3 regions of the Arthrobacter sp. MDT2-16 genome follow, and region 3 is predicted to be linked to each of the others. Evidence: predicted binding sites of a transcription regulator. Region 3 holds the regulator's gene; each other region holds the start of a gene.
The links. The regulator LexA, encoded in region 3, represses DNA repair genes until DNA is damaged. The targets are predictions, from matches to a motif close to TCGAACANNTGTTCGA.
Positions count from the first base shown of each region.

Region 1: ruvA (Holliday junction branch migration protein RuvA) is a predicted target of LexA. The motif match lies at 2,930-2,945, and genes of this name have one in related genera.
Region 2: ACX80N_RS00995 (HNH endonuclease signature motif containing protein) is a predicted target of LexA. The motif match lies at 7,742-7,757, and genes of this name have one in related genera.

Region 1 covers NZ_JBTNDP010000005.1:81,791-91,711, forward strand. The annotation lists gene secD (protein translocase subunit SecD) at 1-394, opposite strand, end outside; gene yajC (preprotein translocase subunit YajC) at 478-1,035, opposite strand; gene ruvB (Holliday junction branch migration DNA helicase RuvB) at 1,138-2,253, opposite strand; gene ruvA (Holliday junction branch migration protein RuvA) at 2,250-2,879, opposite strand; gene ruvC (crossover junction endodeoxyribonuclease RuvC) at 3,077-3,646, opposite strand; gene ACX80N_RS10460 (YebC/PmpR family DNA-binding transcriptional regulator) at 3,689-4,447, opposite strand; gene pdxT (pyridoxal 5'-phosphate synthase glutaminase subunit PdxT) at 4,450-5,259, opposite strand; gene ACX80N_RS10470 (MurT ligase domain-containing protein) at 5,372-6,643, shown strand; gene ACX80N_RS10475 (type 1 glutamine amidotransferase) at 6,643-7,413, shown strand; gene ACX80N_RS10480 (VOC family protein) at 7,593-7,955, shown strand; gene ACX80N_RS10485 (hypothetical protein) at 8,194-8,748, opposite strand; gene ACX80N_RS10490 (helix-turn-helix transcriptional regulator) at 8,745-8,972, opposite strand; gene ACX80N_RS10495 (hypothetical protein) at 9,194-9,673, shown strand; gene ACX80N_RS10500 (alpha/beta hydrolase domain-containing protein) at 9,825-9,921, opposite strand, start outside.
Region 2 covers NZ_JBTNDP010000001.1:210,901-220,821, reverse strand. The annotation lists gene ACX80N_RS01050 (class I SAM-dependent methyltransferase) at 1-129, opposite strand, end outside; gene ACX80N_RS01045 (NAD(P)/FAD-dependent oxidoreductase) at 119-1,219, opposite strand; gene ACX80N_RS01040 (helix-turn-helix domain-containing protein) at 1,311-1,895, shown strand; gene ACX80N_RS01035 (type 1 glutamine amidotransferase domain-containing protein) at 2,029-2,595, shown strand; gene ACX80N_RS01030 (ATP-dependent DNA ligase) at 2,689-3,738, shown strand; gene ACX80N_RS01025 (DUF2797 domain-containing protein) at 3,789-4,733, shown strand; gene ACX80N_RS01020 (hypothetical protein) at 4,768-4,998, shown strand; gene ACX80N_RS01015 (FAS1-like dehydratase domain-containing protein) at 5,078-5,527, shown strand; gene ACX80N_RS01010 (MaoC family dehydratase) at 5,530-5,970, shown strand; gene ACX80N_RS01005 (UDP-N-acetylmuramate dehydrogenase) at 5,967-7,058, shown strand; gene ACX80N_RS01000 (hypothetical protein) at 7,167-7,595, opposite strand; gene ACX80N_RS00995 (HNH endonuclease signature motif containing protein) at 7,769-9,688, shown strand; gene ACX80N_RS00990 (DUF6194 family protein) at 9,714-9,921, opposite strand, start outside.
Region 3 covers NZ_JBTNDP010000009.1:39,516-49,436, reverse strand. The annotation lists gene miaB (tRNA (N6-isopentenyl adenosine(37)-C2)-methylthiotransferase MiaB) at 1-801, shown strand, start outside; gene miaA (tRNA (adenosine(37)-N6)-dimethylallyltransferase MiaA) at 798-1,709, shown strand; gene dapF (diaminopimelate epimerase) at 1,714-2,670, shown strand; gene ACX80N_RS15075 (class I SAM-dependent methyltransferase) at 2,697-3,317, opposite strand; gene hflX (GTPase HflX) at 3,460-5,040, shown strand; gene ACX80N_RS15065 (ATP-dependent DNA helicase) at 5,033-7,114, shown strand; gene lexA (transcriptional repressor LexA) at 7,210-7,986, opposite strand; gene ACX80N_RS15055 (LysM peptidoglycan-binding domain-containing protein) at 8,300-8,815, shown strand; gene ACX80N_RS15050 (histidinol-phosphate transaminase) at 8,922-9,921, shown strand, end outside.

The sequences.
Region 1 (9,921 bases), on a different contig from region 3:
CCGGCCCTCCGGCGAGGACGGGGCGGAACTCCATCTGCGCCGAGGCCTGAATGAGGTCGCGCGTCTGCGCGTCCGGCGTGCCGGGAAGGGACACGATGACGTTCTGGCCCGACTGCGTGTTGATCTCGGCCTCCGCGACGCCGGAGCCGTCCACACGCTGGCGGATGATCTCCACGGCCTGGTCGAGCTGTTCGGGCGTGATCTCGCTGCCGTCCTGGACCCGGGGCGCGAGGATCATCTGCGTTCCACCCTCGAGGTCGAGGGCGAGGCGGGGGCTCCAGCTCGCGGTGCTCCAGTAGGAACCCGCTCCCAGCAGGATCGCGAGCAGTGCTGTCAATGCGCCCAGCCAGACAAGTGTCCGCTTGGCTGCCGTCCCGGGACCGGTACGAGGCATGATGGATGTCCTTATTCAGTGGCGCGGCTGCTGCGCCGGATTGATTCTGACGGGCGCGGCGTGATGACCGGCCCTACGGAATGCTAGTTGTCGGGGGTCGCTTTGGGGTCGCGGGGGTCCCGCGCGTCGCGGTTCTCCTGGACGGCCTCACGGTCGAGGCGCCCGAGGGTCTCCTCCGGGGTCTCCGTGCCGCCCGCCGTGGGTGCCGACGCCGCGGTGGACCCAGTGGACGGCGTGCGGTCGATGCGGTCGTCGCTGATCGAGGACGCGTCGTCGGGCACGGAGGCACCGTCGACGGCGGGCTCGACGGCCGGGTCGACGACGGCCGCGGTGTCCTGCTGGACCACCTTGGACAGGGCCTGCGTGTGGACCGTCGCCAGGTTGCCCGGAGAGAGCTCGAGGACGGCCTTGTTGTTCTCCTGGTCGATCGAGACGATCGTGCCGTAGAGCCCGAACTGCGTCATGACCTCCGTGCCGGGCTCCATCTGCGTGCGCATCTCCTTCACCTGCTGCTGCGTCTTGCGCTGCCTGCGGAACATGGTGAAGATCAGGAACGCCAGTGCCAGCGGCAGCAGGAGGGAGAAGATGTCGAAGGGAGGGGCATCTCCGGTGGCTGTCTGGGCGACTACGTGTGCAAGCACTGGGAATCCGTTCCTGGGACTGGGTGTGGTGGGGGGCACGCCTGTGCCCTGGCCCACTTCTGTCCACACCAGTGTAGGGGGGAATGCTGGACGTTCCGCGCGTCAGGAGTCGGTCTGCGCCCAGCTGTCAAGGCCTGATTCGGCGTCGAGCAGCGGTTCCGGCGCCACCGAGAACAGGTCCTCCGGCATCGCCGCGGCGGCGTTCTGGGGCATCTCGAGGCCGAGGTGCTTCCAGGCGGCAGCCGTCGCGATCCTGCCGCGCGGCGTCCGTCCGAGCAGTCCCTCGCGGACCAGATAGGGCTCGGCGACGGTCTCGACGGTCTCCGGCTCCTCGCCGACGGCGATCGCCAGCGTCGAGAGTCCCACCGGCCCGCCGTTGAACTTCGTGATGAGCGCGGTGAGCACGGAACGGTCCAGGCGGTCGAGTCCGCGGGCGTCCACCTCGTACATGTCCAGCGCAGCACTCGCCGAGCGGGCATCGATGAGGTCCACTCCGTGCACGAGCGCCCAGTCCCGGACGCGGCGCAGCAGGCGGTTGGCGATACGCGGCGTCCCCCGGGACCGGCTCGCGATCTCGGCGAACGCCGCGGAGTTCACCTTCATGTCCATGAGCATCGCCGAGCGGCGGAGCACCAGTTCGAGTTCCTCCGTGGAGTAGAACTCGAGGTGCCCGGTGAAGCCGAAGCGGTCCCGGAGGGGACCGGGCAGCAGCCCGGCGCGGGTGGTCGCGCCCACGAGGGTGAAAGGCGGCAGCTCGAGCGGGATCGCCGTGGCGCCGGGACCCTTGCCGACGATGATGTCGACGCGGAAGTCCTCCATGGCCATGTAGAGCATCTCCTCGGCCGGCCGGGACATGCGGTGGATCTCGTCGAGGAAGAGCACCTCGCCGTCGGTCAGGGAGGAGAGGATGGCGGCGAGGTCGCCCGCGTGCTGGATCGCGGGTCCCGAGGAGATGCGCAGCGGAGCGTTCATCTCGGCTGCGATGATCATGGCGAGGGTGGTCTTGCCGAGGCCGGGAGGCCCGGAGAGCAGGACGTGGTCGGCGCTGCGGCCGCGGAGGCGCGAGGCCTCCAGGACGAGCGAGAGCTGCCTCCGGACCCTCTTCTGTCCCACGAAGTCGTCGAGGTTCTTCGGCCGGAGGGCGGCCTCGATGGCGCGGTCCTCGGGGTCGGCGGCCGGCGCGACGAGCGGTGCCTCCTGGGGTTGCTTGTCCGTCATGAGCCGACCCTCGTGCGTGCCGAGCTGCGGGCGCCGTCCTGACCGAGCCGGCGCAGCGTCAGCTTCAGGATCTGCCCGACGTCACCCGTCGCGGCCACGTCGGGCGCGTCGGCGACGGCGGCGTCGATCGCGGCGCCGGCATCCTTCTCGGACCAGCCGAGGCCCATCATGGCGGTGAGGACCTGCCCCTGCCAGGTCTGCGCGGGAACGCCGGGCTTCGACTCGAGCGGGACGAGCTTCCCGGCGAGCTCGAGCACGATCCGGCGGGCACCCTTCGGGCCGATGCCGGGCACCTTGCTGAAGGCCTTGTCATCGCCGGACGACGCCGCGATGCGGATGGCCTCCGGCGTGTGGACGGCGAGGACGGCGAGGGCCAGGCGGGGGCCGACGCCGCTGACGGCCAGGAGCGTCTCGAAGACCTCCCGCTGGTCCGCGTCCTCGAAGCCGAAGAGCGTCATGGAGTCCTCGCGGACGATCATCGCGGTGGCGATCGAGGCCTGCTCGCCGACGCGCAGAGCCGCGAGGGTCTGCGGTGTCGCCTGGACCTGCATACCGAAGCCGTTGACGTCGAGGACGGCGGAGTGCAGGCCCACGTGGGTCACTGTTCCGCGCAGGGAACTGATCATGAAGGGCTCCAGTGCAGGTGCTGACGGGGACGTCCGGGCGGTCACCGGCGTCGAACATACGTTCTAATCGTCAAAGATACCGGTGATCCGCCGATCGATCGAGTCGCCACACCGCCGGGTGCGCAGCGCGAGGCGGCAGCCGGGTGTCGGACGGAGCGGCATCACCGGGCGTCAGGACGTCGGCCGACGGGCCCCGCTCAGCGGCGTCGCGCCCGCGCCTCGGCCTCGGCCCAGATGCGCTGCGCCGGGGTGACGGATCCCCCCGATGCCGCCGCGCCCTGCACTGCCACTCCCCTGCGCCACGCGTGCGTGATCGCGAGGGCCAGGGCGTCGGCGGCGTCGGCCGGCCGCGGGGCCGTCTCGAGCCGGAGGATCTTCGTGACCATCTTTGTGACGGCGACCTTGTCCGCCTGTCCGTTGCCGGTGACGGCGGCCTTCACCTCGGTGGGGGTGTGGAGGGCCACCGGGATGCCACGCCGCGCGGCGGAGACGATCACGACGCCGGAGGCCTGGGCGGTTCCCATGACGGTGCTGACGTTGAGCTGGCTGAAGACGCGTTCCACGGCGAGGACCTGCGGCTGGTGCAGGTCCAGCCACGAGTCCACGGCCTCGGAGATCACCAGGAGCCGTTCGTCGAGGCTCCTGCCCGCCTCCGTACCGACCACCCCGACCGCGACGAGCGTGGAGCGCCGGTTGGGTTCGATGTCGACGACGGCGAGCCCGCAGCGGGTCAGGCCGGGGTCCACCCCCATCACGCGGTAGGTCACGGCGTCACCGGGCGGGCGGGGTGGGTAGGGAGGTGGGCGATGTCAGTCGTCGTTCTCGAGCTCGGCCAGGACCTCGTCCGGCAGGTGCGCGTTCGAGTAGACGTTCTGGACGTCGTCGAGCTCCTCGAGGGCGTCCACGAGCTTGAGGAACTTCCGGGCACCCTCGGCATCCAGGTCCACCTGCATGGACGGCACGAACTCGACGTCGTCGGTCTCGTACTCGATACTGCTCTCGTCGAGCGCGGCGACCACGGCCCGGAGGTCCTGCGGCTCGGAGACGATCTCGAACGTGTCCGACGATTCCTTGACCTCGTCCGCGCCGGCGTCGAGGACGGACATGAGCAGTTCGTCCTCGGTGAGGCCGTTCTTCGGGAGCGTCACGACGCCCTTGCGGGCGAACAGGTACGACACCGAGCCGGGATCGGCGATCGTGCCGCCGTTGCGGGAGATCCCGAGGCGCACCTCCGAGGCGGCACGGTTCTTGTTGTCCGTCAGGCACTCGATCAGCAGGGCCGAACCCTGGGGGCCCCGCGCCTCGTACATGATGGTCTGGTAGTCCACGGCCTCGCCGAGCAGGCCGGCGCCGCGCTTGACGGCGCGGTTGATGTTGTCGATGGGCACGGAGGTCTTCTTGGCCTTGGAGACGGCCAGCTCGAGTCCCGGGTTACCCGCGACGTCGGCGCCGCCGGCCCGTGCCGCGACCTCGATGTTCTTGATCAGCTTCGCGAAGGACTTCGCGCGCTTGGCGTCGATCGCAGCCTTCTTGTGCTTGGTTGTTGCCCACTTGGAGTGCCCCGACATGCTTACGCTTCTCCTCTGATCATCCGGATAAAGAGTTCGTGGACCCGCCGCTCCCCCGTCACTTCCGGGTGGAAACTCGTGGCCAGCAGGTTCCCTGAACGCACTGCGACAATTCTAGCGACCGGCTCCAAGTCGGCTCCCGGTGCGGCATCGGACGGGCCGGCCTGCGGCGTCTCGGCGGCGGGCACCTGCGCGAGCACCTCGACGTCGGCCCCCACCTTCTCCACCCATGGCGCGCGGATGAAGACGGCCCGCACGGGATCATCTCCTGCAGCGGGGCCGGTTGCCGCGAGGCCGGCGAACGCGAGATCCGCCTCGAAGGACTCGCGCTGGCGGCCGAAGGCGTTGCGCCGCACCACGATGTCGAGGCCGCCGAGCGTCTGCTGCGGATTGCCGTGCCGGTCGGTCGAGGGATCGGCGATCACGTCGGAGAGCAAGATCATGCCCGCGCAGGATCCGTAGACCGGCAGCCCCCCGTCGATCAAGCCGCGCAGCGGTTCCGCCAGCCCGAAGGTCCGCGTCAGCTTGTCCATCGTGGTCGATTCTCCGCCCGGGAGGATCAGGCCGTCGATCGCTGCGAGCTCCGAGGCGCGCCGGACGGGCACGGCGCGCGCGCCGAGAGACTCGACGGTCGCGATGTGCTCCCGCACGTCGCCCTGCACCGCGAGTACGCCGACGACGACGTCGCGGCCTGTGCGGGGCGTGCGACCGGCGGATCCGGCGGTCTCCGGGGCGACGGTCGGAGCGGCGTCGGACAGGGCGACGGACAGGGCGCCGGGCACGGGGAACGGCGCCGAGGACGGGGAGGTCATGCCTCGATTCTAGGCCGTGGCAGCGCCGGAGCCGGCGTCGAACGGTCTCGCGTGAGCAGCGCCTCGCCGCCGCGTCCCGGGAACCCCGACGCGCCTGCGATAATTTGTTGGCATGAATCCCCTTCCAGTTCTCGTGGGCAAGGCCGTGCGCGTCGCCTCCCGCCTGCGCGGCGGCGGCTCCGCATTCCCGGGCCTCGTGGTCGAGCGCCTCGACCCCGGCTTCATGGGCCGCGCGCTGTCCACTCTCCCCCGCGGCGTCGTCGTCGTCAGCGGAACGAACGGCAAGACCACCACCACCAAGATGGTGGTGGAACTGCTCGAGGGCCAGGGCCTGACGGTGTTCACGAACCGCACCGGCAGCAACTTCACGCGCGGTGTCGCGGCAGCCCTCCTGGGCGAGGTCGACTGGCGCGGGCGGCTCGAAGCCGACGTCGCCGTCCTCGAGCTCGACGAGGCGCACGCCGTGCACTTCGTGAAGCTCGTGCCGCCGCGGTACTCCCTGCTCCTCAATGTCCTCCGCGACCAGCTCGACCGCTTCGGCGAGATCGACGCCACCACGCGCCTGCTCGAGCGCATCGCACTCGCCACCACGGGGACGGTCGTCCTGAACCGGGAGGACCCCCGCGTCGCGGGCCTGGCCGCGTCCATCACGACCGCAGACGTCGTCTACTTCGGCCTCGACGCCTCGCTGCGGAGCACGTTCCCGAACGACGACGAGCTGCGCGGCGCCGAGGGGATCGCCCCCGCGTCGGCGCTGCCAGCCGACGTCGTCCTCCGTTCCGTCGACGGCAACGCGGCCTCCTTCGAGGCGGACGGCACGACGACGCACACCGAGCTGCGCCTGCGCGGGGTCTACAACATCTTCAACGCCGCCGCCGCCCTCGCGGCCGCCCGCGCCGTCCTCGGCGGTACTGCCGACGACGCCCGGCTCTTCTCCTCGCTCGCCGCGGTGGAGCCCGCGTTCGGGCGCGGGGAGAGCCTCGTGGTCGACGGCCAGGCCCTCGAACTGGTGCTCGTCAAGAACCCCAGTGGATTCCGCCTCGGCCTGAAGTCCTTCGACCCCGCAGGCTGCGCGACCATGATCGCGATCAACGACAACTACGCGGACGGGCGCGACATGTCCTGGCTGTGGGACGTGGACTTCGATTCGCTCGGCCTCGGCGGCGTCGAGATGGTCAGCGGCGTACGCGCCTACGACATGGCGCTGCGGCTCAAGTACGACGACGTGCGGGTCGGCGCCGTCGACCCCGACATCACGGAGGCGCTGAAGCAGTTCGTCCGGGGGTCGGAGGGCCGCCCGAAGCGGATCTTCTGTACGTACACGGCCATGCTCGCGGTCCGCCGCGAGCTCTCCAAGATCACGAAGGTCGAGGTTGTCTCCTGATGAGCGACGCACCATCCGCCAGCGCCCTCACGGAGGCACCCGCCGATCCCTCGAAGGGCAGCCTGCGGATCCTGCAGCTGTACCCGCGCGAGATGAACATCTACGGCGACTACGGGAACGTCCTGGTCCTCAAGCAACGCCTCGCGTGGCGCGGCTACGGGGCGGAGATCCTCGAGCACAATGCCGGCGACGCTTTCCCCGACGACGTCGACATCATCATCGGCGGCGGCGGCCAGGACAGCGGGCAGGTGGTGATCCAGGACGACCTGCAGGCCATCGCCCCGACGCTCCGCGCCCTGGCGGAGGACGGCACGCCCATGCTGCTGATCTGCGGGCTGTACCAGCTCTTCGGCAAGGTCTTCCGCACGCACGACGGCACCGTGATCCCCGGCATCGGTGTGCTGGACCTCGAGACGCGGGGCGGGACGGAACGCCTGATCGGCAACGTCGTGGCCACCAGCGAGGAATTCGGCGAGATCCACGGCTACGAGAACCACAGCGGCCAGACCTTTCTGGGTGCAGGGCTGAAGCCCCTCGCGACCGTGGTCAAGGGCGCGGGCAACAACGCCGAGGACAAACACGAGGGGGCGCGCTACCGCAACATCGTGGCGAGCTACCTGCACGGTTCACTACTGCCGAAGAACCCCGCGATCGCCGACTTCCTGCTGCGCACCGCGGCCGAACGGAAGTTCGGTGCGTTCGACGACGGCGGCGTGGACGACTCGCTCGCAGACCTCGCCCGGCAGCACGCGGGAGCAAGGCCGCGGTAGGTCCGCCCGGGGCGCCGTGTCCTTGCGGGCGCCCTGCGAGGGACAGCACCCCGGCTTCCGCGTCAAGGGGCGTGGACGCCGCGCCCTGCGGGCGAGCCCTGCCGGTAGCGTTCGTGGGGACGGGCCCGACTGGGCCTGCACCCCACTGGACCCCGATGCGGGTCCGCGGAAGGAGCGTCATGGCCAAGGGAGTAGCAACCGTCTGGGTACCCGTCGAGGACATGGGCAGGGCCCTCGCGTTCTACCGGGACACCCTCGGACTGGACGTCACGATGGAGCAGGAGGACTGGTCCACGGTCGACGCCGGCGGGCTGACCATCGGACTGAACGCCCGCGAGAACACGCACGGTGGGCGGGGCGGCGGTGCCGTCATCAGTCTCCAGCCCGAAGGATCCATCGAGGACGAACTGGAGCGCATCTCGTCCCGCGGAGGTGCAGACGTCCGGGGCGAGATCAGCGAGTACCCCTGGGGCCGGATCCTGCCGTTCAAGGACAGCGAGGGCAACGACCTCCAGCTCTACTCTCCCCCGACCGAGGGCTGAGCGCCGCTCGATCGTGACTCCCGCCGGCGACAGGACGATTGCGGACGCGTAACAGTCGGCCGGCTTCCCTGTCGCCCGGCACCGCGGAGTGGGAGGGTCGGCGGATCCGAGGCGTGTGGCGGACCGATGGCCACCGGGCCCGTGACCCTCATCGTGGGCGGCTAGCCGGACTGCTCGTCCGCATCCGTCCCGGCGGCCCGTGCCGCGCCGGTGCGGAGATCTCGGGGACGTGATCCGGTCACGGAAGGCGGAGACCGACGTCGTCCCGATGACGGCGTGCACGCCGGAAGCTGAGCATGCCTCCGACGATCGCCGCGAGTCCGCCGATGATGCCGCCCACGACGGCGCCCTGCGCCATCCCGCCGAGGAACCCCTCGCCCGGAGTGACGTCGAGTCGGGGTGCGGGAACCAGCGGAGCACCGGTGAGGACGGTGTACGTCACGGCCGCGAAGGTCAGCGCCATCACGGCGCCGAAGACCACGATGCCCACCATGGTGGACCGGGCACCGGCGTTCTCGGCGAGTTTCCGGGGATGGACGTCCCGTCGCTTGGCGTACCAGGTGGCAGCCGCGGACGGCAGGATCGTCACCGCCAGCAGGACCACGGGCAGCAGCACCGCCCCGAAGATGGACGCGACCAGGGCGCCGACGAGACCTGCATAGAGTCCCGTCGTCAACCCGAAGGAACTCGACTCCATGAAGACGGCCCGCTCACGTTCATCCCCGTAGGCCGGACTGTCCAGGTCCATGATGCGTTCCGCGACCCGATCCAGCAGGGTGGGCTTGTGCGTCATCGTTTTTCTCCCGGATCGTTGGTGAACAGTTCCTCGACGGTCCCGCCCAGGGCGCGGGCGATGCGGAGGGCGAGATAGACCGAGGGGGCATAGTCGCCCTGCTCGACGGCGATGATCGTCTGGCGGCTCACACTCACGAGGTCCGCCAGCTCCGCCTGCGTCATTCGCTGCTCCTTACGGCGATCCCGGATCGGATTCACCGTGCCAGTCTCCCTGGGAACCATGGGGAGATGTTAAGGATCATTGACATCAGAAGTCAAGGATCATAGACATCGTGGAGTCATCGACGGGACCGGGCAGCTCATGTCGGGGCTGGAAGAACCCAGGATGTCTCCTGAGTGCGACGTGGGAGCCTCGTTGCGGTCATGCATCGGAGGTTCCCCTGCCGCTCCCGCCCTGCCTACGGTCGAAGGACGGAAAACCACGACCAGCAGGAGGAACCGCGATGACCGGATACGCAGGAACCGGGCACGACGCCCGGACGCCCAAGGGATATCGAGTCGCCCGGAAGGGTGCGCTTCTCCTCCTGGGACTGGGCATGATCACCGGATGTGCGACCAGTGAGGAGGACTGGAATTCGACCGCGGTAGGAGATGACAAGAGCGTGGGCGATGTGGACCTGCGCAGTGTCCTGCTGGTCACGCATGAGGAGAATGAACCGGCCCGCCTCCTGGGTACGCTCGAGAACAACGGGGACGAGGCAGTGGATGTGAGCATCAGTGATGCCGACGAGACCACGACCCTCACGATCCCGGCGGAGGGAAGCATCCCGCTGGACACCGTCGCAACCCTGCTGCGCACAGCGGGGGACGCACCCGGCGCCCGCACGACGCTCACCGCTACGACCGAAGCCGGCCAGGTGGAGCTTCTCGTCCCCGTCGTCGATGGGACCCTCGATCCGTACAAGCCCTACCTGCCCGACTGAAGCGCCACCGTCGCCATCATGCGGGTGCAAGCTCGGACGGCGGGGCAGGGATCGGCCGTGCAGGGAAGCCCGAGCAGCAGAATGCCCGCACTTCCCTGCACGCCGGGTCATCGGCCAGGGCGACGGCGGAGTCCGACGGCCGACACCCTTGTCAGGGGATATCGCTCCTCAGCGCGTCCTTCCGCAGTTCGCGGGAGTCGTAGTCGGTGAGGAAGCCCTGGCGCTCCAGCGTCCGCGCGCTCTCCCGG
Region 2 (9,921 bases), on a different contig from region 3:
GTCGAGCGCCCTGCCCGGCGGCAGGTCCTCGACCGCGGGGACGAGCTGCCGGTTCGGCCGACCGCTCCAGATCCTCGCGCGCTGCCGGTAGCGGTCGTCCCAGTATTCCTGCGTGTACTCAACCAGCACGGCGCACCTCGTCCTCCTGATCCGCGGTGGCAGGCGCGTCCGTGCGTCCACCCAGGCCATCATCGATCCCGTACCGGCGCACGCCAAGCACCCGTTGCGAGACGTCGGCCTCTCCCGACGCCGAGAACGGGCCACGGTGGCCCTCGACGGCCCATGCGGTCTCCTCCGCGACGAGGTCCGCATTGATCGCTGCGGCCGCCATGGTGCCTTCCGCCGCGGCGACGATCACCTGTGCGGCGAGGTTCGAGACGTTGCCTGCGACGTAGACGCCCGATATCGCGGTGGTGCCCATGGGGCCGGCCTCGAGGAGCCGGCCCATCCCCGACGGATGATCCTGCAGTGCGAGTCCCAGCGGTTCGAGCAGGGAGGCGCGGGCCTCCATGCGCGTCCCGACGGCGAGGGCGTGCAGCTCGAAGACGGTGCCGCCCTGCAGCGTCACGCCCGTGAGGACGCCGTCGGTCGCGTCGACGGCGGCCACGGCGCCGTCGACCACGCGGATGGATCGCGCGGCCAGCCGGTCCCACTCCTCCTCGGTCGGCGTCACCGCGTCATTGAGGAAGAGCGTGATGTCGTCGGACCACTGACGGAACAGGAGTGTCTGGTGCACGGAGAGGGGGCCCGTGCCCAGCACGCCGATGCGGCGTCCGCGGATCTCGTAGCCGTGGCAGTACGGGCAGTGCACGACGCCGGCGCCCCACTGTTCACGCAGGCCGGGGACGGCGGGCAGGCCGTCGGACAGGCCGGAGGCGACGAGCAGCCGTCGGCCGCCCACGATCCGCCCATCGGCCAGTTCCACCTCGAAGCCGGCACTGCCGCGCTGCACGGCGAGGGCCTCGCCGTCGACGATCGCGGCCCCGTAGGACTCCGCCTCGACCCGGCCGGCGTCGAGCAGTGCCTGCGGGCTCATGCCCTCGCGCGTCAGGAAGCCGTGCACCCCTTGGGCGGGGGCGTTGCGTGGTCGGCCGCCGTCGACGACGAGCACGCTGCGCAGTGCGCGGCCCAAGGTGACGGCGGCGCTCAGGCCGGCGGCTCCACCGCCGACGATGACGACGTCGTAGCGGTCCTGCACGGGTCGGTTGGAAAATGTCATGGTCGGATCCTTTCTCTTCTGCTGATGGATCCAGCATCGAGAAGATTCCGAGCGATGGCAAACTTTCTTGCTGGTATGGCAAACTAGACGCATGACTTCGAATCTGGACGCCGTCCTCGATGCCGTCGGCCCCCGACTCCGCGCCCTCCGTGCCCAGCGCAACCTGACACTCGGGGAGGTTTCCGCGGCATCGGGCGTATCGGTCAGCACGCTCTCCCGGCTGGAATCGGGACAGCGGCGCCCCAATCTCGAGCTCCTGCTGCCCATCGCCCAGTTGTACGGCGTCCCGCTCGACGATCTCGTCGGCGCACCGCCCACCGGTGATCCCCGTGTCCATCTGCGCCCCATCACGCACCACGGGATGACGGCCATCCCCCTGACACGGCGCCCCGGCGGGGTGCAGGCATACAAGATGGTGCTCGCGGGGGACGCGCGCGGCACGGAGCCCGAACCGCAGGTGCACGAGGGCTACGAATGGCTCTACATCCTGGATGGCTCGCTGCGGCTCGTGCTCGCCGACAACGACTTCGTGCTCGGCCCCGGCGAGGCAGCCGAGTTCGACACCCGGACCCCTCACTGGTTCGCCAGCGCGGACGGGAAGCCGGTCGAGCTCATCAGCCTCTTCGGTCAGCAGGGCGAGAGGATGCATGTACGGGCACGGCCGAAGCGGTTGTGAGGGCGGCCGTGACGGGCCACCGTAGTGGACCACTCCGGCGGGCCCGAACGGCATTAGTCAGCTTGCTTATCGTTTGGCTGGTTCCTAGGCTGGAAGCGGTACGACACGCACGCTCTACGCAAGGGAGAACAGCATGTCCGAACACGACATCTCAGGCAAGAAGGTCGCATTCCTGCTCACGGACGGAGTCGAGCAGATAGAGCTCACGAGTCCCTGGAACGCGGTGAAGGAGGCCGGTGGGGTCCCCACGCTCGTCTCGCCCAAGACCGGGACGCTGCAGGGCTTCGACGGTATCGATAAGGGCGAGACGTTCGAGGTGGACCTCGCGGTCGCCGACGCGAACGCCGACGACTACGACGCCCTCGTCCTGCCGGGCGGGGTGGTGAACGCCGACTTCATCCGGGTCGACAAGGATGCCCAGGCCTTCACCCGGGCCTTCTTCGAGCAGCACAAGCCCGTGGCCTCCATCTGCCACGGACCCTGGCTGCTCATCGAGGCCGGGGTGGTCAGCGGCCGTGACCTGACCTCGTACCACACGCTCGCCACCGATCTGAAGAACGCCGGAGCCAACTGGAGCGACGAGGAGGTCGTCGTCGACCAGGGTCTCGTCACGAGTCGCCACCCGGGCGACCTCGAGGCCTTCAACGACAAGCTGCTCGAGGAGATCGCCGAAGGCCCGCACGAGGGCCAGACGGCCTAGGCGCAGCGGCGGGGCTGCGGTCCGGGCTGTCTCATCGCATCCCGGGTCGCGACCGCGTAGCCAACCACCCTGCCGGTACGGCACGATCAGGACATGACCGACCTCCCGTTCCCCGTCCAGCCGATGCTCGCGAAGGCGGTCGACGCCGTACCCGAACCCGATAGCACCCCTGGCGGTCTGCTGTACGAACCGAAGTGGGACGGATTCCGGGCAATCGTGAAGATCGAGGACGGCACCTGCGAGATCGGCAGCCGCGGCTCCAAGATGCTGACCCGGTACTTCCCCGAACTCGTCGAGGCCCTGCTGGAGAACCTGCCGGCACGCTGCGTCGTGGACGGGGAGATCGTGGTGCGCCGGGGCGAACCCGGCGCGGAACGCCTGGACTGGGAGGCGCTGTCCCAGCGCATCCATCCGGCCGAGAGCCGGGTACGCCTCCTGGCCGGCCAGACGCCGTCGTCGTTCGTGGCCTTCGACCTGCTCGCCACCGGTGACGACGACCTGACGGGCCTCCCCTTCAGCGAGCGGCGCAGGGCGCTCGCCGTGCTCGGGAAGTCCTTCTCGGCGCCGGTGCACTTGTCGCAGGTCACGCCCGATGTCGCGCTGGCGCGCCGCTGGCTCGTCGAGTTCGAGGGCGCCGGCCTCGACGGCGTGGTCGCGAAACCGCTGGCGGCGCCGTACGAGCCGAACAAGCGGCGCATGCTCAAGGTCAAGCACCACCGCAGCGCCGACACCGTGGTGCTCGGGTACCGCGTGCACAAGTCCGGCAGGGGTGTCGGGTCGCTGCTGCTCGGCCTGTACGACGACGACGGCGAGCTGCGCAACGTCGGCGGCATCTCGGCGTTCCCGGACGCGCGGCGCCTGGAGCTCGTCGAGGAACTCGATGCCGATGTGATGAGGAACGACGACGGCGAACCCGAGCTCGGCGAGACCGACCGCAGCCGTTTCGCCTCCGCGAGGGACGTGTCCTACATCCGTCTGTATCCCCGCCGGGTGGTCGAGGTGCGGTACGACCAGATGGAGGGCAGCCGGTTCCGGCACACCGTCCAGTTCGACCGGTGGCGGCCTGACCGGGAGGCCCGCTCGTGCACCTTCGAGCAGCTGGAGATCCCGGCGGCCTACGACCTCAGCGAAGTGCTCGCCTGAGGTCGGGTGCCCGGACCGATAGTGGGGGTGGCCGCGCCTAGGCTTGCACCGTGACCTCCACCTACCTCTGCAGCGGTGTGACCTGGCACGGCACCGAGCCTGTCCTGGTCCTCCGCGAGGTGCCTTCGGAGCCTGCCGGCGATGCACCCGATGGGGAGCTCGGCCTGCGCGACGTCTCCCTCGCATCGGGCTCCCGGCTCGGCTTCGAGGTGGTCGCCACCGGGCGCTACTGCCTGGGCTTCCATCGCGTCCACGGGCGGGACGACCGCACCTGGGTGCCGTGCGTGGACCAGGCACCGGCTGCACGGAGCCACCAGTGCGGACGGTGCTTCGCCCAGGACGACGTCCGCTTCATGCACGACATCCACCGGTCCGGTATCGCCCCCGCAGGGCTGAAGCGCTACCTCGACCAGCCCCACTGGTTGTATGTCGCGACCTTCGCGGACGGTTCAACGAAGGTCGGTACCGCCTCGGACCCCAGGAAGCGCGGGCGGCTCGTGGAGCAGGGCGCGGTGGTGGCACAGTTCGTCGCGCATGCCGACGACGGGCGGGTGGTACGCATCCTCGAGGACGAGGTCACCCGGAGCGTGGGTCTCCCGCAGGCCGTGCGCTCAGCGACGAAGGCCGCCTCCCTGTGTGCGCCCCTGCCGCTGGCGCAGCTCGAGCGGATCAACGACGGCTTCGCCCTGGCGAGCAGGGGACTGCTGCAGGGCGGCGTGGACGTCGAGGGCTTCGAAGTGGTGCACGAGGAGTTCGAGCCGCCGTCGTCCTGGTCCGCGGTGCTGCGCTACGGCGGCCTGCAGCCCTACCCGGAACCGCTGGAGCGGGGGCAGCACGGGTTCGTTCTCCGTGAGGTCCTCGGCTCCTCGGCGATCGTCGCGATCGACGGCACGGATCTCCTCTTCGTCGCCGATCTCGCCCAGCTCAAGGGCAGGCGTCTGCAGTTCGGCGACTTCAGCACGCGTGTCCCCGCCGTCCAGGAGGCGCTGTTCTGAGCAGCTTCCCTCGCCGCGGCAGTAGAATCGGACAATGCTGAATACGCCCTGGGAGACCGGCTCGGACCTGTACCGCAAGCTGGTGGTCTCCGCACTGGTGACCACGGCGATCGGCATCCTCGTCGCGGTCGTCGGGGCCGCCACCGACCAGGGCGCACTCGTGTTCACCGGCATCCCGGTCATCGTGGTCGGGATGGTGTGCCACCTGGCGGGCATGGTGGTCCGCTCGCGTGACGTCCGGCGCCGCATCAAGGACCAGCGCTGACCCCCTGCCGGCCCTCGGCGTGCCCCGCCGCCCCATCCGACTGTCCCAGTACCCCTACGCCGCTTCCCACGGAGGATCCATGACCATCGACCCAGACCTGCAGGGCCGCAGCTACGCCGCGGGAGAGCCCTATGCCGTGGGTCGCGAGGCCATCCGGGACTTCGCCCGGGCCGTCAAGGCGACCCATCCCGCGCACTACGACGTCGAAGCCGCGGCAGCGCTCGGCCACGCCGACCTGGTGGCGCCGCCCACCTTCGCCATCATCATCGCCCAGCGCGCCGACGCGCAGCTCATCAATGATCCGAGCGCCGGCATCGACTTCACGCGGGTGGTCCATGCGGACCAGCGATTCATCCATCATCGCCCGATCATCGCGGGCGACCAGCTCGTCGCCGAACTGCACGTGGACCAGGTGCGGGCCATGGGCGGGGGAGCGATGATCACGACGCGCGCCGAGATCTCCACCATCGACGGCGAGCGCGCCGCCACGACCACCTCGTCCATCCTCGTTCGCGGAGAGGAGCAGTAGCCATGGCAGTATCGACCACCACCCTCGAGGTGGGGCAGCAGATCGGCTCGTCCACCATCGGGATCACCCGGCAGGACCTGGTGCGCTACGCAGGGGCGTCGGGAGACTTCAATCCGATCCACTGGAACCAGGCCTTCGCCGAGGGCGTAGGGCTTCCCGGCGTCATCGCCCACGGCATGTTCACCATGGGTGCCGCGGTCCAGCTCGTGACCGACTGGATCGGCGACCCGGCCGCCGTCGTCGACTACCAGACGCGCTTCACCAAGCCCGTCATCGTCGAGGACACCACAGCGCAGCCCGGCGAGCCGGGTGCAGTCGTCGAGGTGACGGGAGTCGTCGGGGCAGTGGACGCGGAGGCGTCCACCGCACGCATCGACCTCACAGTGACGTTCGCGGGGCAGAAAGTCCTCGTGAAAGCCCAGGCCGTGGTGAGGCTGCGATGACCGCACCTGTGACCGGTACCCGGTTGGCCGACCTGACGACCGCGCGCGTCGGAGGCCCTGCGCACAAGCTCGTCGGGGCATCGACCGAGCAGGGCATCATCGAGGCCGTCCGTGCCGCCGATGGCGCGGGGGAGCCACTGCTCATCATCAGCGGCGGCTCCAACCTGCTGATCGGTGACGACGGCTTCGACGGCACCGTGGTGCGCATCGCATCCACGGGCTTCACGGTCAACGACGACGACGCCACCTGTGGCGGCGTCATGGTCAACGTCCAAGCCGGGCACGACTGGGACGACCTCGTCCGCTACACCGTGATGCACGCGTTCTCGGGGCTCGAGGCGCTCTCGGGCATCCCGGGTTCCACAGGAGCCACTCCCGTGCAGAATGTCGGTGCCTACGGTGCCGATGTCTCCCAGACCATCGCCACGGTGCGGACGTTCGACCGCGAGACCGACAGGATCAAGAGCTTCACCAACTTCGAGCTGAAGTTCGGCTACCGGGACTCCCTCCTGAAGCGCACCACGGTGGACGGCTCGCCGCGCTACGTAGTGCTGTCGGTCGAGTTCCAGCTCGGACTGGGTCGTCTGAGCAAGCCCATCCGCTATGCGGAACTCGCGCGGGCCCTGGGCGTCGAGGTGGGCGCACGGGCCTACGCCAACGACGTGCGGCGCGAGGTGCTGAAGCTGCGCCGGGGGAAGGGCATGGTGCTCGACGCGGCCGATCCGGACACCCGCAGCACCGGCTCCTTCTTCACCAACCCGATCGTCCCGCAGGCCGTTGCGGACAGCCTGCCGGTCGACGCCCCCCGGTACCCCTCCGGTACCGAGGGGCACGTGAAGCTCAGTGCCGCGTGGCTGATCGAGCATGCCGGGTTCTCGAAGGGCTACGGGCTCGGGGACGACGACGCGCACACTGCGGCGGGTGGCAGGGCGTCCCTGTCGACGAAGCACACGCTTGCCGTCACCAACAGGGGAGAAGCCTCGACGTCGGATCTCCTCTCGGTCGCGCGGCTGGTGCGGGACGGTGTGGAGAACGCGTTCGGCATTCGCCTGGAGCCGGAACCGCTGCTCATCGGCTGCGTCCTGTAGGTCCCCGGAGTCTGTCGTCCCCCTGCGAGCGGGTGAGCGACAGCGGTCCTCCTGGGTCGGTTGCGGGTGCGACGGTCCTTGGTCGCCGGCCGTCCCACGCCCGCGCTCCTAGAGCGCGGGTGACCTGCGGGCCTGCTCGGCGGCAGCGCGCGTCAGCACGACGTCGTGCCAGCTGTCCTCGCGCTCGACGAGTCGGCGTGAACACAGCCACTGGGCAAGGCGCGAGGCCACGCTGATCTGTGCGAGCCGATCATGGAAGTCCGGGAGGAGCTGTGGGACGGCGAGGAAGTCCGGGAGGGCATGGAGCAGATCCCGCGCACCCATGACCTGGGCATAGGGGCTCTCGGTCCCGAACTGCCGCTCCAGGGCGAGCAACTCCTGCTCGGCGTCGGTCAGCCTGACTGCGGCGACCTGCTCGAGGTAGTCGCGGAGGTGGGTCTGGACGCGCTCGTACCGCAGCAGGCTCTCGGGATGCTGCACATGACCGCTCACGGCGAAGAAGCGCCGGAGGATGGTGTCTGCGTTCACGGAATCCATGCGCCCATCCTGCACGGGCCCTCCGACGTTATCGGGTCGAGTCGGGGGATGCCGCGCTTCGGTTGCCCTGTCTGCATGGGGCACGGTTCGGGTGCGTCGATGAAGGACCGGAATTTGTCCACATACGGGTCGGCCTGGCCCCATGGTAGAACGTGTGTTCGATAAGTTCGGGTATGGCTACAGCACCGGTCGAGGACCTCCAGGAAACAGACGTCTCCTTGAGATCTGGTATGTCGGCGAAGTCCGGATCGTCCCTTCGAGCCGCTACATCTCCGACAGCTCGCGGACGCCAGGTGATCGACGCATCTTTGCAGAGCGAGGGATCTGTGGACGCCCAGGCGTCTTCGGAGACTGAGGGGTTTCTAGGGGCAGACGTTCCCCTGGGTTCGGTACGGGCCGCTCTGGTACGGGCGGCCGACCGGCTGATGAGCTCAGGTCGGATACTCTCCACGAGACAGGCGGTGCAGGTTCTCGTGGAGGTCGAGGACATCTCGCGGATCGTCGATCACTTGCAGGTCATCACCGCAGGCATGGCCAGGGACTTCGATCTTGCTTCGGCGGAGCAGCGCCTGGGGTCCAGCTCCCTTCCATCATCGACGGCGCAGGCACCCGAAGGACCAGCGATATCCGCCGCTGACATCGGCGCGGGCTCGGGCGCCACTTCCGGTGAACGACCGGCACAGAGATGTGCCCAGTATCTGCGGGCAAAGCTAGGTATCAGTCGGGCCGAAGCGAAGCGCCGCCTGGTGTTGGCCCAGAATGTCCTGCCCGGTACCTCCGTTTCCGGGGCCTCTCTGGATCCGCCACTGCAGACCCTGAGCATCGCCGTCGGTTCGGGCGAGGTCAGTGGGCGGGCGGCGACGATCATCTGTGCCGCGGTGGACAGGGTCCGCTGCGTCGCCGTCGACGAGCAACTCGTCCAGATGGAACGTCAGCTCACCCTGCAGGCGATCGAGTCCGACGAAGAGGTCCTGCGGTCCGTCACCCGCTACTGGGAGGCAGTGCTCGACCAGGACGGACAGGAACCCACCGAGAAGATCCTGCGCGCCCGGCAGGGTGTGTTCCTTCGGGGCCGACGCCACGGGCTGCACATGCTGGAGATCGGCGCTACGGACGAGCAGTTCGAGCACCTCGCCACGGTCATGAACACCGCCACCAATCCTCGGAGCCCCCGCGATGGCCGGTCCGGCAGCGGGACCCGGCCCGATCATGATGTCTACTTCGCGGGAAACACCACGTCTGCACAGGATCTCGCTGGGAGTGCGGCAAATGCGGGGAGTGGGGCTGGATCAGGTGGATCACCGTCGGTGTACGGCGGACTGGAGGCCGGAACCAGGGCGCAGCGCATGCTCGACGGGCTGGTCGGTGCCTGCCGGATCGCCCTCTCAGGTACGCAACTGCCTGCGACCGGAGGTCACCGGCCCCAGGTCATGGTCACTATCGACTACCGCGACCTCCTAGCCGACCTCACCACCGGTAGCGAAGGCAGCGCAGCCGGCATCGGCAGCGTCAACAGCTCAGTCAGTGCCGGCAGCACTGCCAGCGCCGACAACGCAGGTAGGACCAGTGGCAGAGCTGGCGCTTGGCCAGGAGCCGCGGCTTGGTCCGGGTCTGGGGCCGGCATCAGGTCCAGACCCGGACGTGCTGTCTTCGCCGAGCAGATGAGCACCCGAAGTATCCGACGCCTCGCGTGTGACGCCTACATCATCCCGCTCGTGCTCGGCGGTGACGGACAGGTCCTGGATCTCGGCCGCGCAAACCGCCTGTTCCCGCCCCATCTGCGCCGGGCCCTTGTCGCCCGGGACATCGGGTGCGCGTTCCCCGACTGCACGGTTCCCGCCAGCTGGTGCGAAGCACACCACATCACACCGTGGGCGCACGGCGGCAATACCAGCATCGACAACGGAGTACTGCTCTGCGCCCATCACCACCACACCATCCATCAGGGCCAATGGACGGTCGCGTCCCGCAACGGCATGCCTTGGTTCACCCCTCCACCACACCTCGCCCGACACGGCACCACGGCCCGACGGAACAGATACTGGAACGTCCGGCCCGACGTGCTCACCGCGTCAGGGACGGTGTCGACATGACGCCGACGGACGCCAGATGGCTCACCTACGCGCGACGTTCGACCCGGCGTCGCTCGTCCTCATGGGCGTCGTGCAGGAGTTCCAGCACTGCTGCCCCCACCCGCTGACCAGGATTCACGATCGCAATCCAGCCGAGGTGACCGTAGACCGGGTGAGGCAGGATCGTGTCCACCTCACTGAAGTCGACACCACTGAACCCGACATCGCTGGCGTCGATACCACTGGCGCTGTCT
Region 3 (9,921 bases):
GAGCGCGTGCGCTTCACGAGCCCCCACCCGGCCGCGTTCACGGACGACGTCATCGACGCCATGGCCGAGACGCCGAACGTGATGCCGCAGCTGCACATGCCGCTGCAGTCGGGCTCCGACGCGGTCCTCAGGGCCATGCGCCGCTCCTACCGGTCCACCCGTTTCCTCGGGATCCTCGAGCGCGTCCGCGAGCGCATGCCGGACGCTGCCATCTCGACGGACATCATCGTCGGGTTCCCCGGGGAGACGGAGGAGGACTTCCAGGCCACGCTCGACGTCGTCGAACAGGCGCGCTTCGCCACCGCCTTCACGTTCCAGTACTCCCGGCGCCCCGGGACCCCCGCGGCGGACCTGCCGGACCAGCTGCCCAAGGCGGTGGTCCAGGAGCGCTTCGAACGGCTGACGGCGCTGCAGGACCGCATCGCCCGCGAGGAGAACGCCCGCCAGGTCGGCACGCTCGTCGAGGTGCTCGTCACGGACCAGCAGGGACGCAAGGCATCGGAGACGCACCGCCTCACGGGGCGGGCACGCGACCAGCGCCTGGTCCACTTCTCGGTGCCCGACGGCGCCGAGACGCCCCGACCCGGCGACGTCGTGACGCTTCCCGTCACCGAGGCGGCGTCCTTCCACCTGCTGTCCGATCCGTCGCCCGCCGAGTACTCGCTCCGCCGCTCGCGCGCCGGCGACGCGTGGGACCGCAGCCAGGCGGACTCCTGCGGCATCCCCGTCACGCCGAGCGGCGCCCCGCGCCCGGTGGCGCTGGGCATGCCGTCTCTGCCCGTCCGGGCCGGCGCCCTTTGACCCTCCCGGTCGTCGCCGTCGTCGGTCCCACCGGGTCGGGCAAATCGGATCTCGGCGTCGCCCTGGCGCAACGCCTCGGCGGGGAGGTGGTCAACGCCGACGCCCTGCAGTTCTACCGCGGCATGGACATCGGCACGGCGAAGCTGACCCCGGCGGAGCGGCAGGGCGTGGAGCACCACCTGCTGGACGTCCTCGACGTCACCGAGGAGGCGAGCGTCGCCGCCTACCAGGACGACGCCCGCCGCATCATCGACAGCATCCACGACCGGGGCAGGGTCCCGATCCTCGTGGGCGGGTCCGGGCTGTACGTCCGGGCGGCCCTGGACCGGCTGGAGTTCCCGCCCACCGATCCCTCCGTCCGGGAGCGGCTCGAGGCCGAACTCGCCGAAGGAGGGGCCGCTGCGTTCCGGGAGCGCCTGCATGCCGTCGACCCCGCCTCGGCCGGACGCATCAGGGATGACCGCCGTCTGGTACGGGCACTGGAGGTGCACGAGATCAGCGGACGGCCCTTCAGCGCCTTCATGCCCCGGCGCGAGTACCACCGGCCGACCGTGCAGATCGGTCTCGCGGTGGACCGCGACCTCCTGCGCGACCGGCTGGCGCGGCGCGTGCAGGTCATGGTCCGGGACGGCCTCGCGGAGGAGGTCCGGAGCCTCGCCGACTCGGGGCTCAGGGAGGGTAGGACGGCCTCCCGCGCCCTCGGGTACGCACAGTTCCTGCAGGTCCTCGACGGGTCCGTGACGGAGGCCGCCGCGGTCGAGGACACCATCGCCGCGACGCGGCGGTTCGCCAAACGCCAGCTGACCTGGTTCCGCGGCGACCCGCGCGTCGCCTGGCTCGACTGGCAGGCGGACGGCCTGGTCGACCAGGCCGTCGGACTCGCCAGGCGTTCCGGGGACCTATCCTGAGACGGTGACCGATCACCTCGCCGACACTGCAGCCCCCTCCGCCCGGCAGTCCGCCGGGCTGTCCTTCTCGAAGGGCCATGGCACGGGCAACGACTTCATCCTGACCCTCGATCCCGACGGGGACGCGCCGACCGACGCCGCGGTCGTCGCCGCGCTGTGCGACCGGCACCGCGGGATCGGTGCCGACGGGTACATCCGCGCCGTCCGGTCCTCAGCGCTCCCCGAGGGGCGTGCCCTGCTGCAGACCGAGCCGGCCGCCGAATGGTTCATGGACTACCGCAACGGTGACGGATCGGTGTCGGAGATGTGCGGCAACGGGGTCCGGGTGTTCGTCCATTTCCTCCTCGCCCAGAAGGTGGCCGACCTGCCGCAGGGCGGGGAGCTGGCCATCGGGACCCGCGCCGGCGTCAAGCGGGTCACGCGATCGGGGGACGGCTACGCGGTGGACATGGGGCCGTGGGAGTTCATCTTCCCGGAGGCGGCCGTGGCACGGGGTATGGACTCCCTCGTCGCCATCGGCGGGCTCGACGTCGACCGTCCCGCGCTGTCGATCAGCATGGGTAACCCGCACACCGTCGTCGCCCTCGCCGAACGGACCGAACTCGATTCCACCGATCTCCACCGCGCACCGGCGGTCCAGCCGGTGCCGCCCGAGGGCACCAACGTGGAACTCGTGGTCCCGTCCGATCCGCTCGTGGGTGACGACGGCGTGGGGCGCCTCACGATGCGCGTGCACGAGCGCGGCGTCGGCGAGACCCAGTCCTGCGGCACCGGGGCCTGCGCCGCGGCCGCCGGTACCCGGTTCTGGGCGGGGGAGGGCGCACCGGCCCGGTGGCTCGTGACGGTTCCCGGCGGCGTCGTCGGCGTCACCTTCTTCGACGGCCCCGACGGTCGCGAGCACGTGCAGCTCAGCGGGCCGGCCGTCTTGGTGGCCGACGGCGTGCTGTCGACCCGCGGCTGAGCGGACGCGCCCCGGACGCCCCGGCATCACTGCCCGCGGCGCACCTCCAGGATGCGGAAGGACTTCGACGTCTCGGCGCGGCGGACGAGGAAGTCGTCCGGCAGTTCCCCGGCGAGCCAGCGCTGCAGGGAGTCGGCGCCGAGGTTCTTCTGCACCACGAGCCACGCGCTGCCACCGGGCGCGAGGCGCGGCAGCCAGCGGAGCAGCAGCGCGTGCAGCTCCTGTTTCCCGATCCGGATGGGCGGATTGGACCAGATCGTGTCGAAGGCCAGGTCCGCATCGACGTCGTCCGGGGTCGAGGCCACGACATTGCCCAGCCCCAGCCGCCGTGCGTTCTCGGCGGTCAGCGCAATGCACCGCTCGTTGACGTCGACGGCACGGACCTCGGCCTCCGGTGCCTTCAGCGCCATCGTGAGGGCGATCGGTCCCCAGCCGCACCCGAGGTCCAGCAGGCGCCGGCCCTCGGGGTCCGGCACGGATCCGAGGAGGATCGACGTGCCCTTGTCCACGCCGTCGGGGCTGAAGAGGCCCGACGAGGTCACGAGCTCCCTGCGCTCACCGGCGAGGACGACGGAGAGGGGCCTGCGCGTCTCGGGCCCGACCGGCCGGGCGCTGAAGTAGTGCTGCGGCTCCTGGGATGCGTCCATAGGGAAAAGCGTAGCGGCACGCCCTCGCCGGTCCCCGCCGGCGGTCCTCCTTCCGGCGCAAGGCGGTTTCGCCCCGCGAGAATACGCTGGAACGCCGTCGGTGGGCCGCCGTAGAATCGAACGACATTCACTGAAGGAGAACATGACCGAGAATCACGGACATCCCACCGGGGCCGACATGGGCCCGGAGGAGATCCAAGCCGTCATCGACCGGATCCTCGCCAGCGACGAAGCTGCCGCGGCGAAGGCGAAGAACGGGACGACACCGGAGAAGACCACCGCACCGATCGAGAAGACCTGGCGCTCCCGTGCGCTCGCGCTGTCGAGCGAGGACGAGCCCGCCGACGCCGACGGGGACCAGCAGGACCTGGCGGAACGCCGTGCGCTCCGCCGCGTGGCGGGTCTTTCCACCGAACTCGAGGACGTCACCGAGGTCGAGTACCGGCAGCTGAGGCTGGAGCGGGTGGTCCTCGCCGGCCTCTGGAGCGAAGGGACCGCGCTGGACGCCGAGAACTCGCTGCAGGAACTCGCCGCCCTCGCGGAGACTGCCGGATCGGAGGTGCTGGACGGCATCGTGCAGCGCCGCCTGAAGCCGGACCCCGCCACGTTCCTCGGCTCGGGCAAGGCCCAGGAGCTCAAGAGCATCGTCCAGGCGACCGGCGCCGACACCGTGATCGTCGACAGCGAGCTCTCCCCGTCGCAGCGCCGCGGCCTGGAGGACATCGTCAAGGTGAAGGTCATCGACCGCACCGCCCTGATCCTCGACATCTTCGCCCAGCACGCCCAGAGCCGCGAGGGCAAGGCCCAGGTCGAGCTGGCGCAGCTCGAGTACCTGCTGCCCCGCCTGCGTGGCTGGGGCGAATCGATGTCCCGCCAGGCCGGTGGCCAGGTCGGCAGCGCGAGCGCCGGCATGGGCTCCCGCGGTCCCGGTGAGACGAAGATCGAACTCGACCGCCGCAAGATCCGCACGAGGATGGCGAAGCTGCGCCGCGAGATCGCAGGCATGAAGCCGGCGCGGGAGACCAAGCGGTCCAACCGCAAGCGGAACCAGGTACCCTCCGTCGCCATCGCCGGCTACACGAACGCCGGCAAGTCGTCCCTGTTGAACCGGCTCACGGACGCCGGGGTCCTCGTCGAGAACGCCCTGTTCGCGACGCTCGATCCGACGGTGCGCCGGGCCGAGACCCCGGACGGCATCGGCTACACGCTCGCCGACACCGTCGGCTTCGTCCGGTCGCTGCCCACCCAGCTGGTCGAGGCATTCCGCTCGACGCTGGAGGAGGTCGCGGACGCGGACCTGATCCTGCACGTCGTCGACGTCTCGCACCCGGACCCGGAGGGCCAGCTCGCTGCGGTCCGCACCGTCCTGACCGAGGTCGATGCCCGCAAGGTGCCCGAGATCGTGGTCTTCAACAAGGCCGACGCCGCCGACCCGTTCGTCATCGAGCGGCTGCGGCAGCGCGAGCCGCGCTCCGTCGTCGTCTCCGCGCGCACCGGTGCCGGCATGACGGAACTGAAGCAGCTCATCAGCACGAACATCCCGCGTCCCGGCGTGAAGCTGGACCTGCTGGTGCCCTACGAGCGCGGCGAGGTCCTCAGCCGCCTGCACCAGGAGGACGTGGAGATCCTCGGCCTCGAGCATGTCGACGAGGGCACCCGCCTCGAGGTGATGGTCCGCGAGGGACTGGCAGCCGATCTGGAGCCGTACCTCCGGCATGGGTGACAGCACCCGATCCGGCGCCGTCGTCGCGGCGTCGGACCCGGCGCGCCACTCCGCCGAAGCCCGTCAGGCACTGGAACTGCTCGACGCCGCCGTGGCGGCCATGGGCGGCGAGATGCGCGCCGGCCAGCACGAGATGGTGCGGCAGGTCAGCGAGGCCATCCGCTCGGGCGACCACCTGCTGGTCCAGGCCGGCACCGGCACGGGGAAGTCCCTGGCGTACCTGGTCCCCCTGATCGCCCACGCCATGGACAGTGACCGCCCGTCCGTGGTCTCGACGGCGACGCTCGCCCTCCAGGCCCAGATCGTGGGCCGTGACCTGCCACGCCTCCTCGATGCCGTGAAACCCGCTCTCGCGCGCCCCGTCGACGTCGCGCTCCTCAAGGGCCGTTCCAACTACGTGTGCCTGCACAAGACCGGCGGAGGCTTCCCCGAGGAGGACGCCCCCGACGCCCTCTTCAGCCTCGGCGAGGACGCAGCACCGCACCCCTCCCCGGCCCTCGGCGGGGGAGGCCCCGCGTCGGCACTCGGCAGGGAGGTGGTCCGGCTGCGCGAGTGGGCGGAGGACACGGACACGGGCGACCGCGACGACCTCGTCCCCGGTGTCAGCGACCGCGCGTGGCGGCAGGTGTCGGTCTCCAGCATGGAGTGCCTGGGCGCCGCCCGCTGCCCGATGGCCCAGGAGTGCTTCAGCGAGAAGGCGCGCGCCGCTGCCGCGGACGCTGACATCATCATCACGAACCACGCGATGCTCGCCATCAGCGCGTTCGAGGGGCTGGCCGTCCTGCCCGAGTACGACGTCGTCGTGATCGACGAGGCGCACGAACTCCACGACCGCGTGACCGGGGCGGTCTCCGGACAGCTCTCCGCCTCCATGGTGAGCGCCGCCGCGACCGCCCTCCGCCGCCACGCCTCGATCGGCACCGCAGCCCTCGACACCGCGGCGTCCGCCTTCGAGGCGGCCTCCGAACTCGTGCCCTCCGGGCTCCTGCCGGGCGGCCTCCCCGACGACCTCGAGGAATCCCTCGCGCAGGTCCGGGACGCCGCACGCGCCGCGCTCTCCGACACGAAGACGGACGGCAAGTCGGAGGCCGACGTCGACGGCGGGCGGCAGGTTGCACGCTCCCGCGTCACCCTGGTGTTCGACCTCGCCGAGCGGATCCTCGCGGCCGCAGACCTCGATGAGGTGGTCTGGGCGTCCCGGCCGAGCACCTTCACGCCCGGATCCGGCTACGCGCAGCCGGATGAGAGTGCGCCCGCGACGCTGAACGTGGCGCCGCTCTCGGTGGCGGCGCGCCTGCGGGAGGGCCTCTTCGAGGACCACACCGTGGTGCTCACCTCCGCGACGCTCGCGATCGGTGCCGAGTTCGGACCCGTCGCGGGATCGCTGGGCCTCAGCGGCCCCGGCGCGCCGGCCTGGACCGGCGTCGACGTCGGCAGCCCGTTCGACTACCCGCGGCAGGGCGTGCTGTACGTGGCGAAGGACCTGCCGAAGCCCGAACGCGGCACGTCCGACGCGCAGCTGGCAGAACTGCTGACCCTGCTCCGGGCATCCCGCGGGGGAGCCCTGGGACTCTTCTCCTCCAAGCGGGCTGCCGAGGAGGCGGCGGAGGCGCTGCGCCCCCAGGTCGACTTCGAGATCCTCTGCCAGGGGGAGTCCTCCCTCAACGCCCTGGTCACGCAGTTCGCTGATGAGCCGGACACCTGCCTGTTCGGCACCATGTCCCTCTGGCAGGGCGTGGATGTGCCGGGCGCCTCGTGCCGCCTGGTGGTGATCGACCGCATCCCGTTCCCGCGGCCGGACGATCCGCTCATGACGGCGCGGACACGGGCCGTGGCCCGCAACGGCGGCAATGGCTTCATGAGTGTCTCCGCGACGCATGCCGCGATCCGCCTCGCACAGGGCGCCGGCCGCCTGATCCGGTCGGGAGGCGATCGGGGCGTCGTCGCGGTCCTTGACAGCCGCCTCGCGACGGCTCGCTACGGCGGGTTCCTCCGGGCTGCGCTACCGCCCTTCTGGGCGACCACGGACAGGGCCACCGTCACCGGGATCCTGGAGCGGCTCTCCACCCGCTGACGGCCCGGCCCGGCCCCGGCAGGTCCGGGCACCCAACCACGAGGGGCGCCGCAGTCACCGGACTGTAGGCGCCCCTCGGGCGGAGAGCGGGGCGCCTACAGTGCGCGCATCACCGAGACGACCTTGCCCATGATGCTGGCGTGGTCGCCGAGGATGGGCTCGTAGCGCGTGTTCTGGGGCAGCAGCCACGTGTGTCCGTCCCGTTGACGGAACGTCTTCACCGTGGCCTCGTCATCGAGCAGCGCTGCGACGATGTCCCCGTTCTGGGCGCTCTGCTGCTTGCGGACCACCACCCAGTCGCCGTCGCAGATGGCGGCGTCGACCATCGAGTCGCCGGAGACCCTGAGCATGAACAGGTCGCCGTGGCCCACGAGCTGTCGGGGCAGGGGCATGACGTCCTCGACCACCTGATCGGCGAGGATCGGGCCACCAGCGGCGATACGGCCGACCAGTGGGACCAGCGCGGTGTCCACCGCGACCCGGTGCTCCGCCGAGGTCTTCCGCTCCGGCGACCCGTCGGGACCCGCCGGCGCCTCGGCGGGCAACGTCAGCGGCAGCAGGACCTCCATGGCGCGGGGGCGCTTGGGGTCGCGCCGGAGATAGCCGAGCCGTTCGAGCTGGGACAGCTGATGCGTCACGCTCGACAGGCTCGCCAGACCCACGGTGTCACCGATCTCCCGCATGGACGGCGGGTAGCCCTTGTCCGCGATCGAGCGCTGGATCGTCTCGAGGATGGTCAGCTGACGTGCGGTCAGTCCCTTGGACACCGAGCGGCCCCGCGGGCGGCCCCGGCCCGCGGTGATCGGAACGGCGTCGCCGGGGACGTCGGCGATGTTCGATTCCTGCCGGACTGCCGGTGTTGGTTCCGCCACTGTTCTGCCTTTCGCCTGGGACCGCAGATCCCGTGGAGCCCACCACCGGCATTCCGCTGCGGCGGAATCCATTGTGTCGGTGGCGGGTGATTGTCTGAGGTGCATCGACGGCCTGCCTGCCGCTCAGCAGCGGCAGAGGCCGGTGATGCCCTGTCCTGATCACGCTAGGGCAGGCCTGCATGCTTTTCAAACATATGTTCGAGCGAGTCTCGACAACGGTCGTCGGTGAGTGCTAGAACTGAGTTCGAGTTAATTAGAACATCCGTTCGAAACGGGCGTCCAGCCCGGAACGGCTATTCGAAGGAAAAGAGGCTTGGCAATGGCTGAAGCACGAGTTCTGCAGGGCAGCACGGCGCTGTGGGCGCTGACACCCGGCCGCCCGGAAGTGCCCTTCCGCGCGGTCCCCGCGGGTCGCATCCGGCCGACGCGGCTCCGTACCTCCACGCAGCGGAGTACGGAGCGGAGTACGGAGCGGATCGCCGGCCCGGTCGCAGGGCGGCTCGAGGAGCGGAACCCGGAGCGTCCCCTCACCCTGACGCGCCGCGGACGGCTGCTGCTGGTCGGTCTGCCCATCGCGCTGGGCGTGGCGGCGCTCATCCTCCTCGGTGCCTTCCTCACCTCCCAGGCGCAGGCGGGCGAGTCCCTGCCGGAATCGTCCGCGACCGTCGAGGTCAGCGTCGCGGCGGGGGAGTCACTGTGGGACCTCGCGCTGCGCCACGCCCCCGATCGCGATCCCCGGGACGTCGTGGCGGAGATGGTCGAGCTCAACAACCTCCGCGGCTCGGTGGTCCAGGCCGGGCAGAGCATCGCGGTACCCGTCGGGGGATAGCACCGAAGGCGAGGTCCCCGGCCGGAACCCCGACCGGATGGTCCCATCGGACCGACCGAATCGAGCGCGATTACCGGCGGAAGGGGGCATCCCTTAAACTTGTCGAGTGCCTTCCTCCGTCGACGCCCTAGCGAACCTGCCCCTGCGCGATGACCTCGTGGGCCTGCACCCGTACGGGGCCCCGCAGCTGGACGTGCCGATCCTGCTCAATGTCAACGAGAACACGCACGGCGTGCCGGCTGACGTGCATGCCGCCATCGTCGACGCCGTCGCGGAGGCCACGCAGGGCCTGAACCGGTATCCGGACCGCGAGTTCACCGAGCTCCGCAAGAACCTGGCGGACTACCTCGGCCATGGCCTCACCCCGGACCAGCTGTGGGCGGCCAACGGATCGAACGAGGTGCTGCAGCAGGTGCTGCAGGCGTTCGGCGGGCCCGGACGGACGGCGCTCGGGTTCCCTCCCACCTACTCCATGTACCCGCTGCTGGCCAGCGGCACCGGGACGCGCTACGTGACGGCGGAGCGCGGGGCCGCGTACGCCATGACGCCGGAGAGCACGGCCCGCGCGGTGCGCGAGTCCGGGTCGAACATCGTGTTCCTGTGCTCGCCGAACAACCCCACCGGGACCGCGCTCGGCCTCGACGTCATCGAGGCCGCCTATGAGGCCGGCGAGGCCGCCCGCGCTGTCATCATCGTCGACGAGGCCTACGGGGAATTCGCGCAGACGGGGACGCCGAGCGCGCTGACCCTGCTGCCGGGGCGCCCGCGCCTGCTCGTCTCCCGCACCATGAGCAAGGCCTTCGCTCTCGCGGGCGCGAGGATCGGCTACCTCGCGGCAGCCCCGGAGGTCGCCGACGCGCTCCGGCTGGTGCGCCTGCCGTACCACCTGTCCGCGATCACCCAGGCGGCCGCCAATGCGGCGCTGACGCACGCGGAGACCCTGCTCTCGAACGTCGAGGCCATCAAGGTGCAGCGGGACCGCATCGTGCGCGAACTCGTGCGTCTGGGGCTCCGCCCCGCGCCGTCGGACTCCAACTTCGTCTTCTTCTCGGGCCTCGAGGACCCGCACCGGGTCTGGGAGGGGCTCCTGGAAGCAGGTGTCCTCA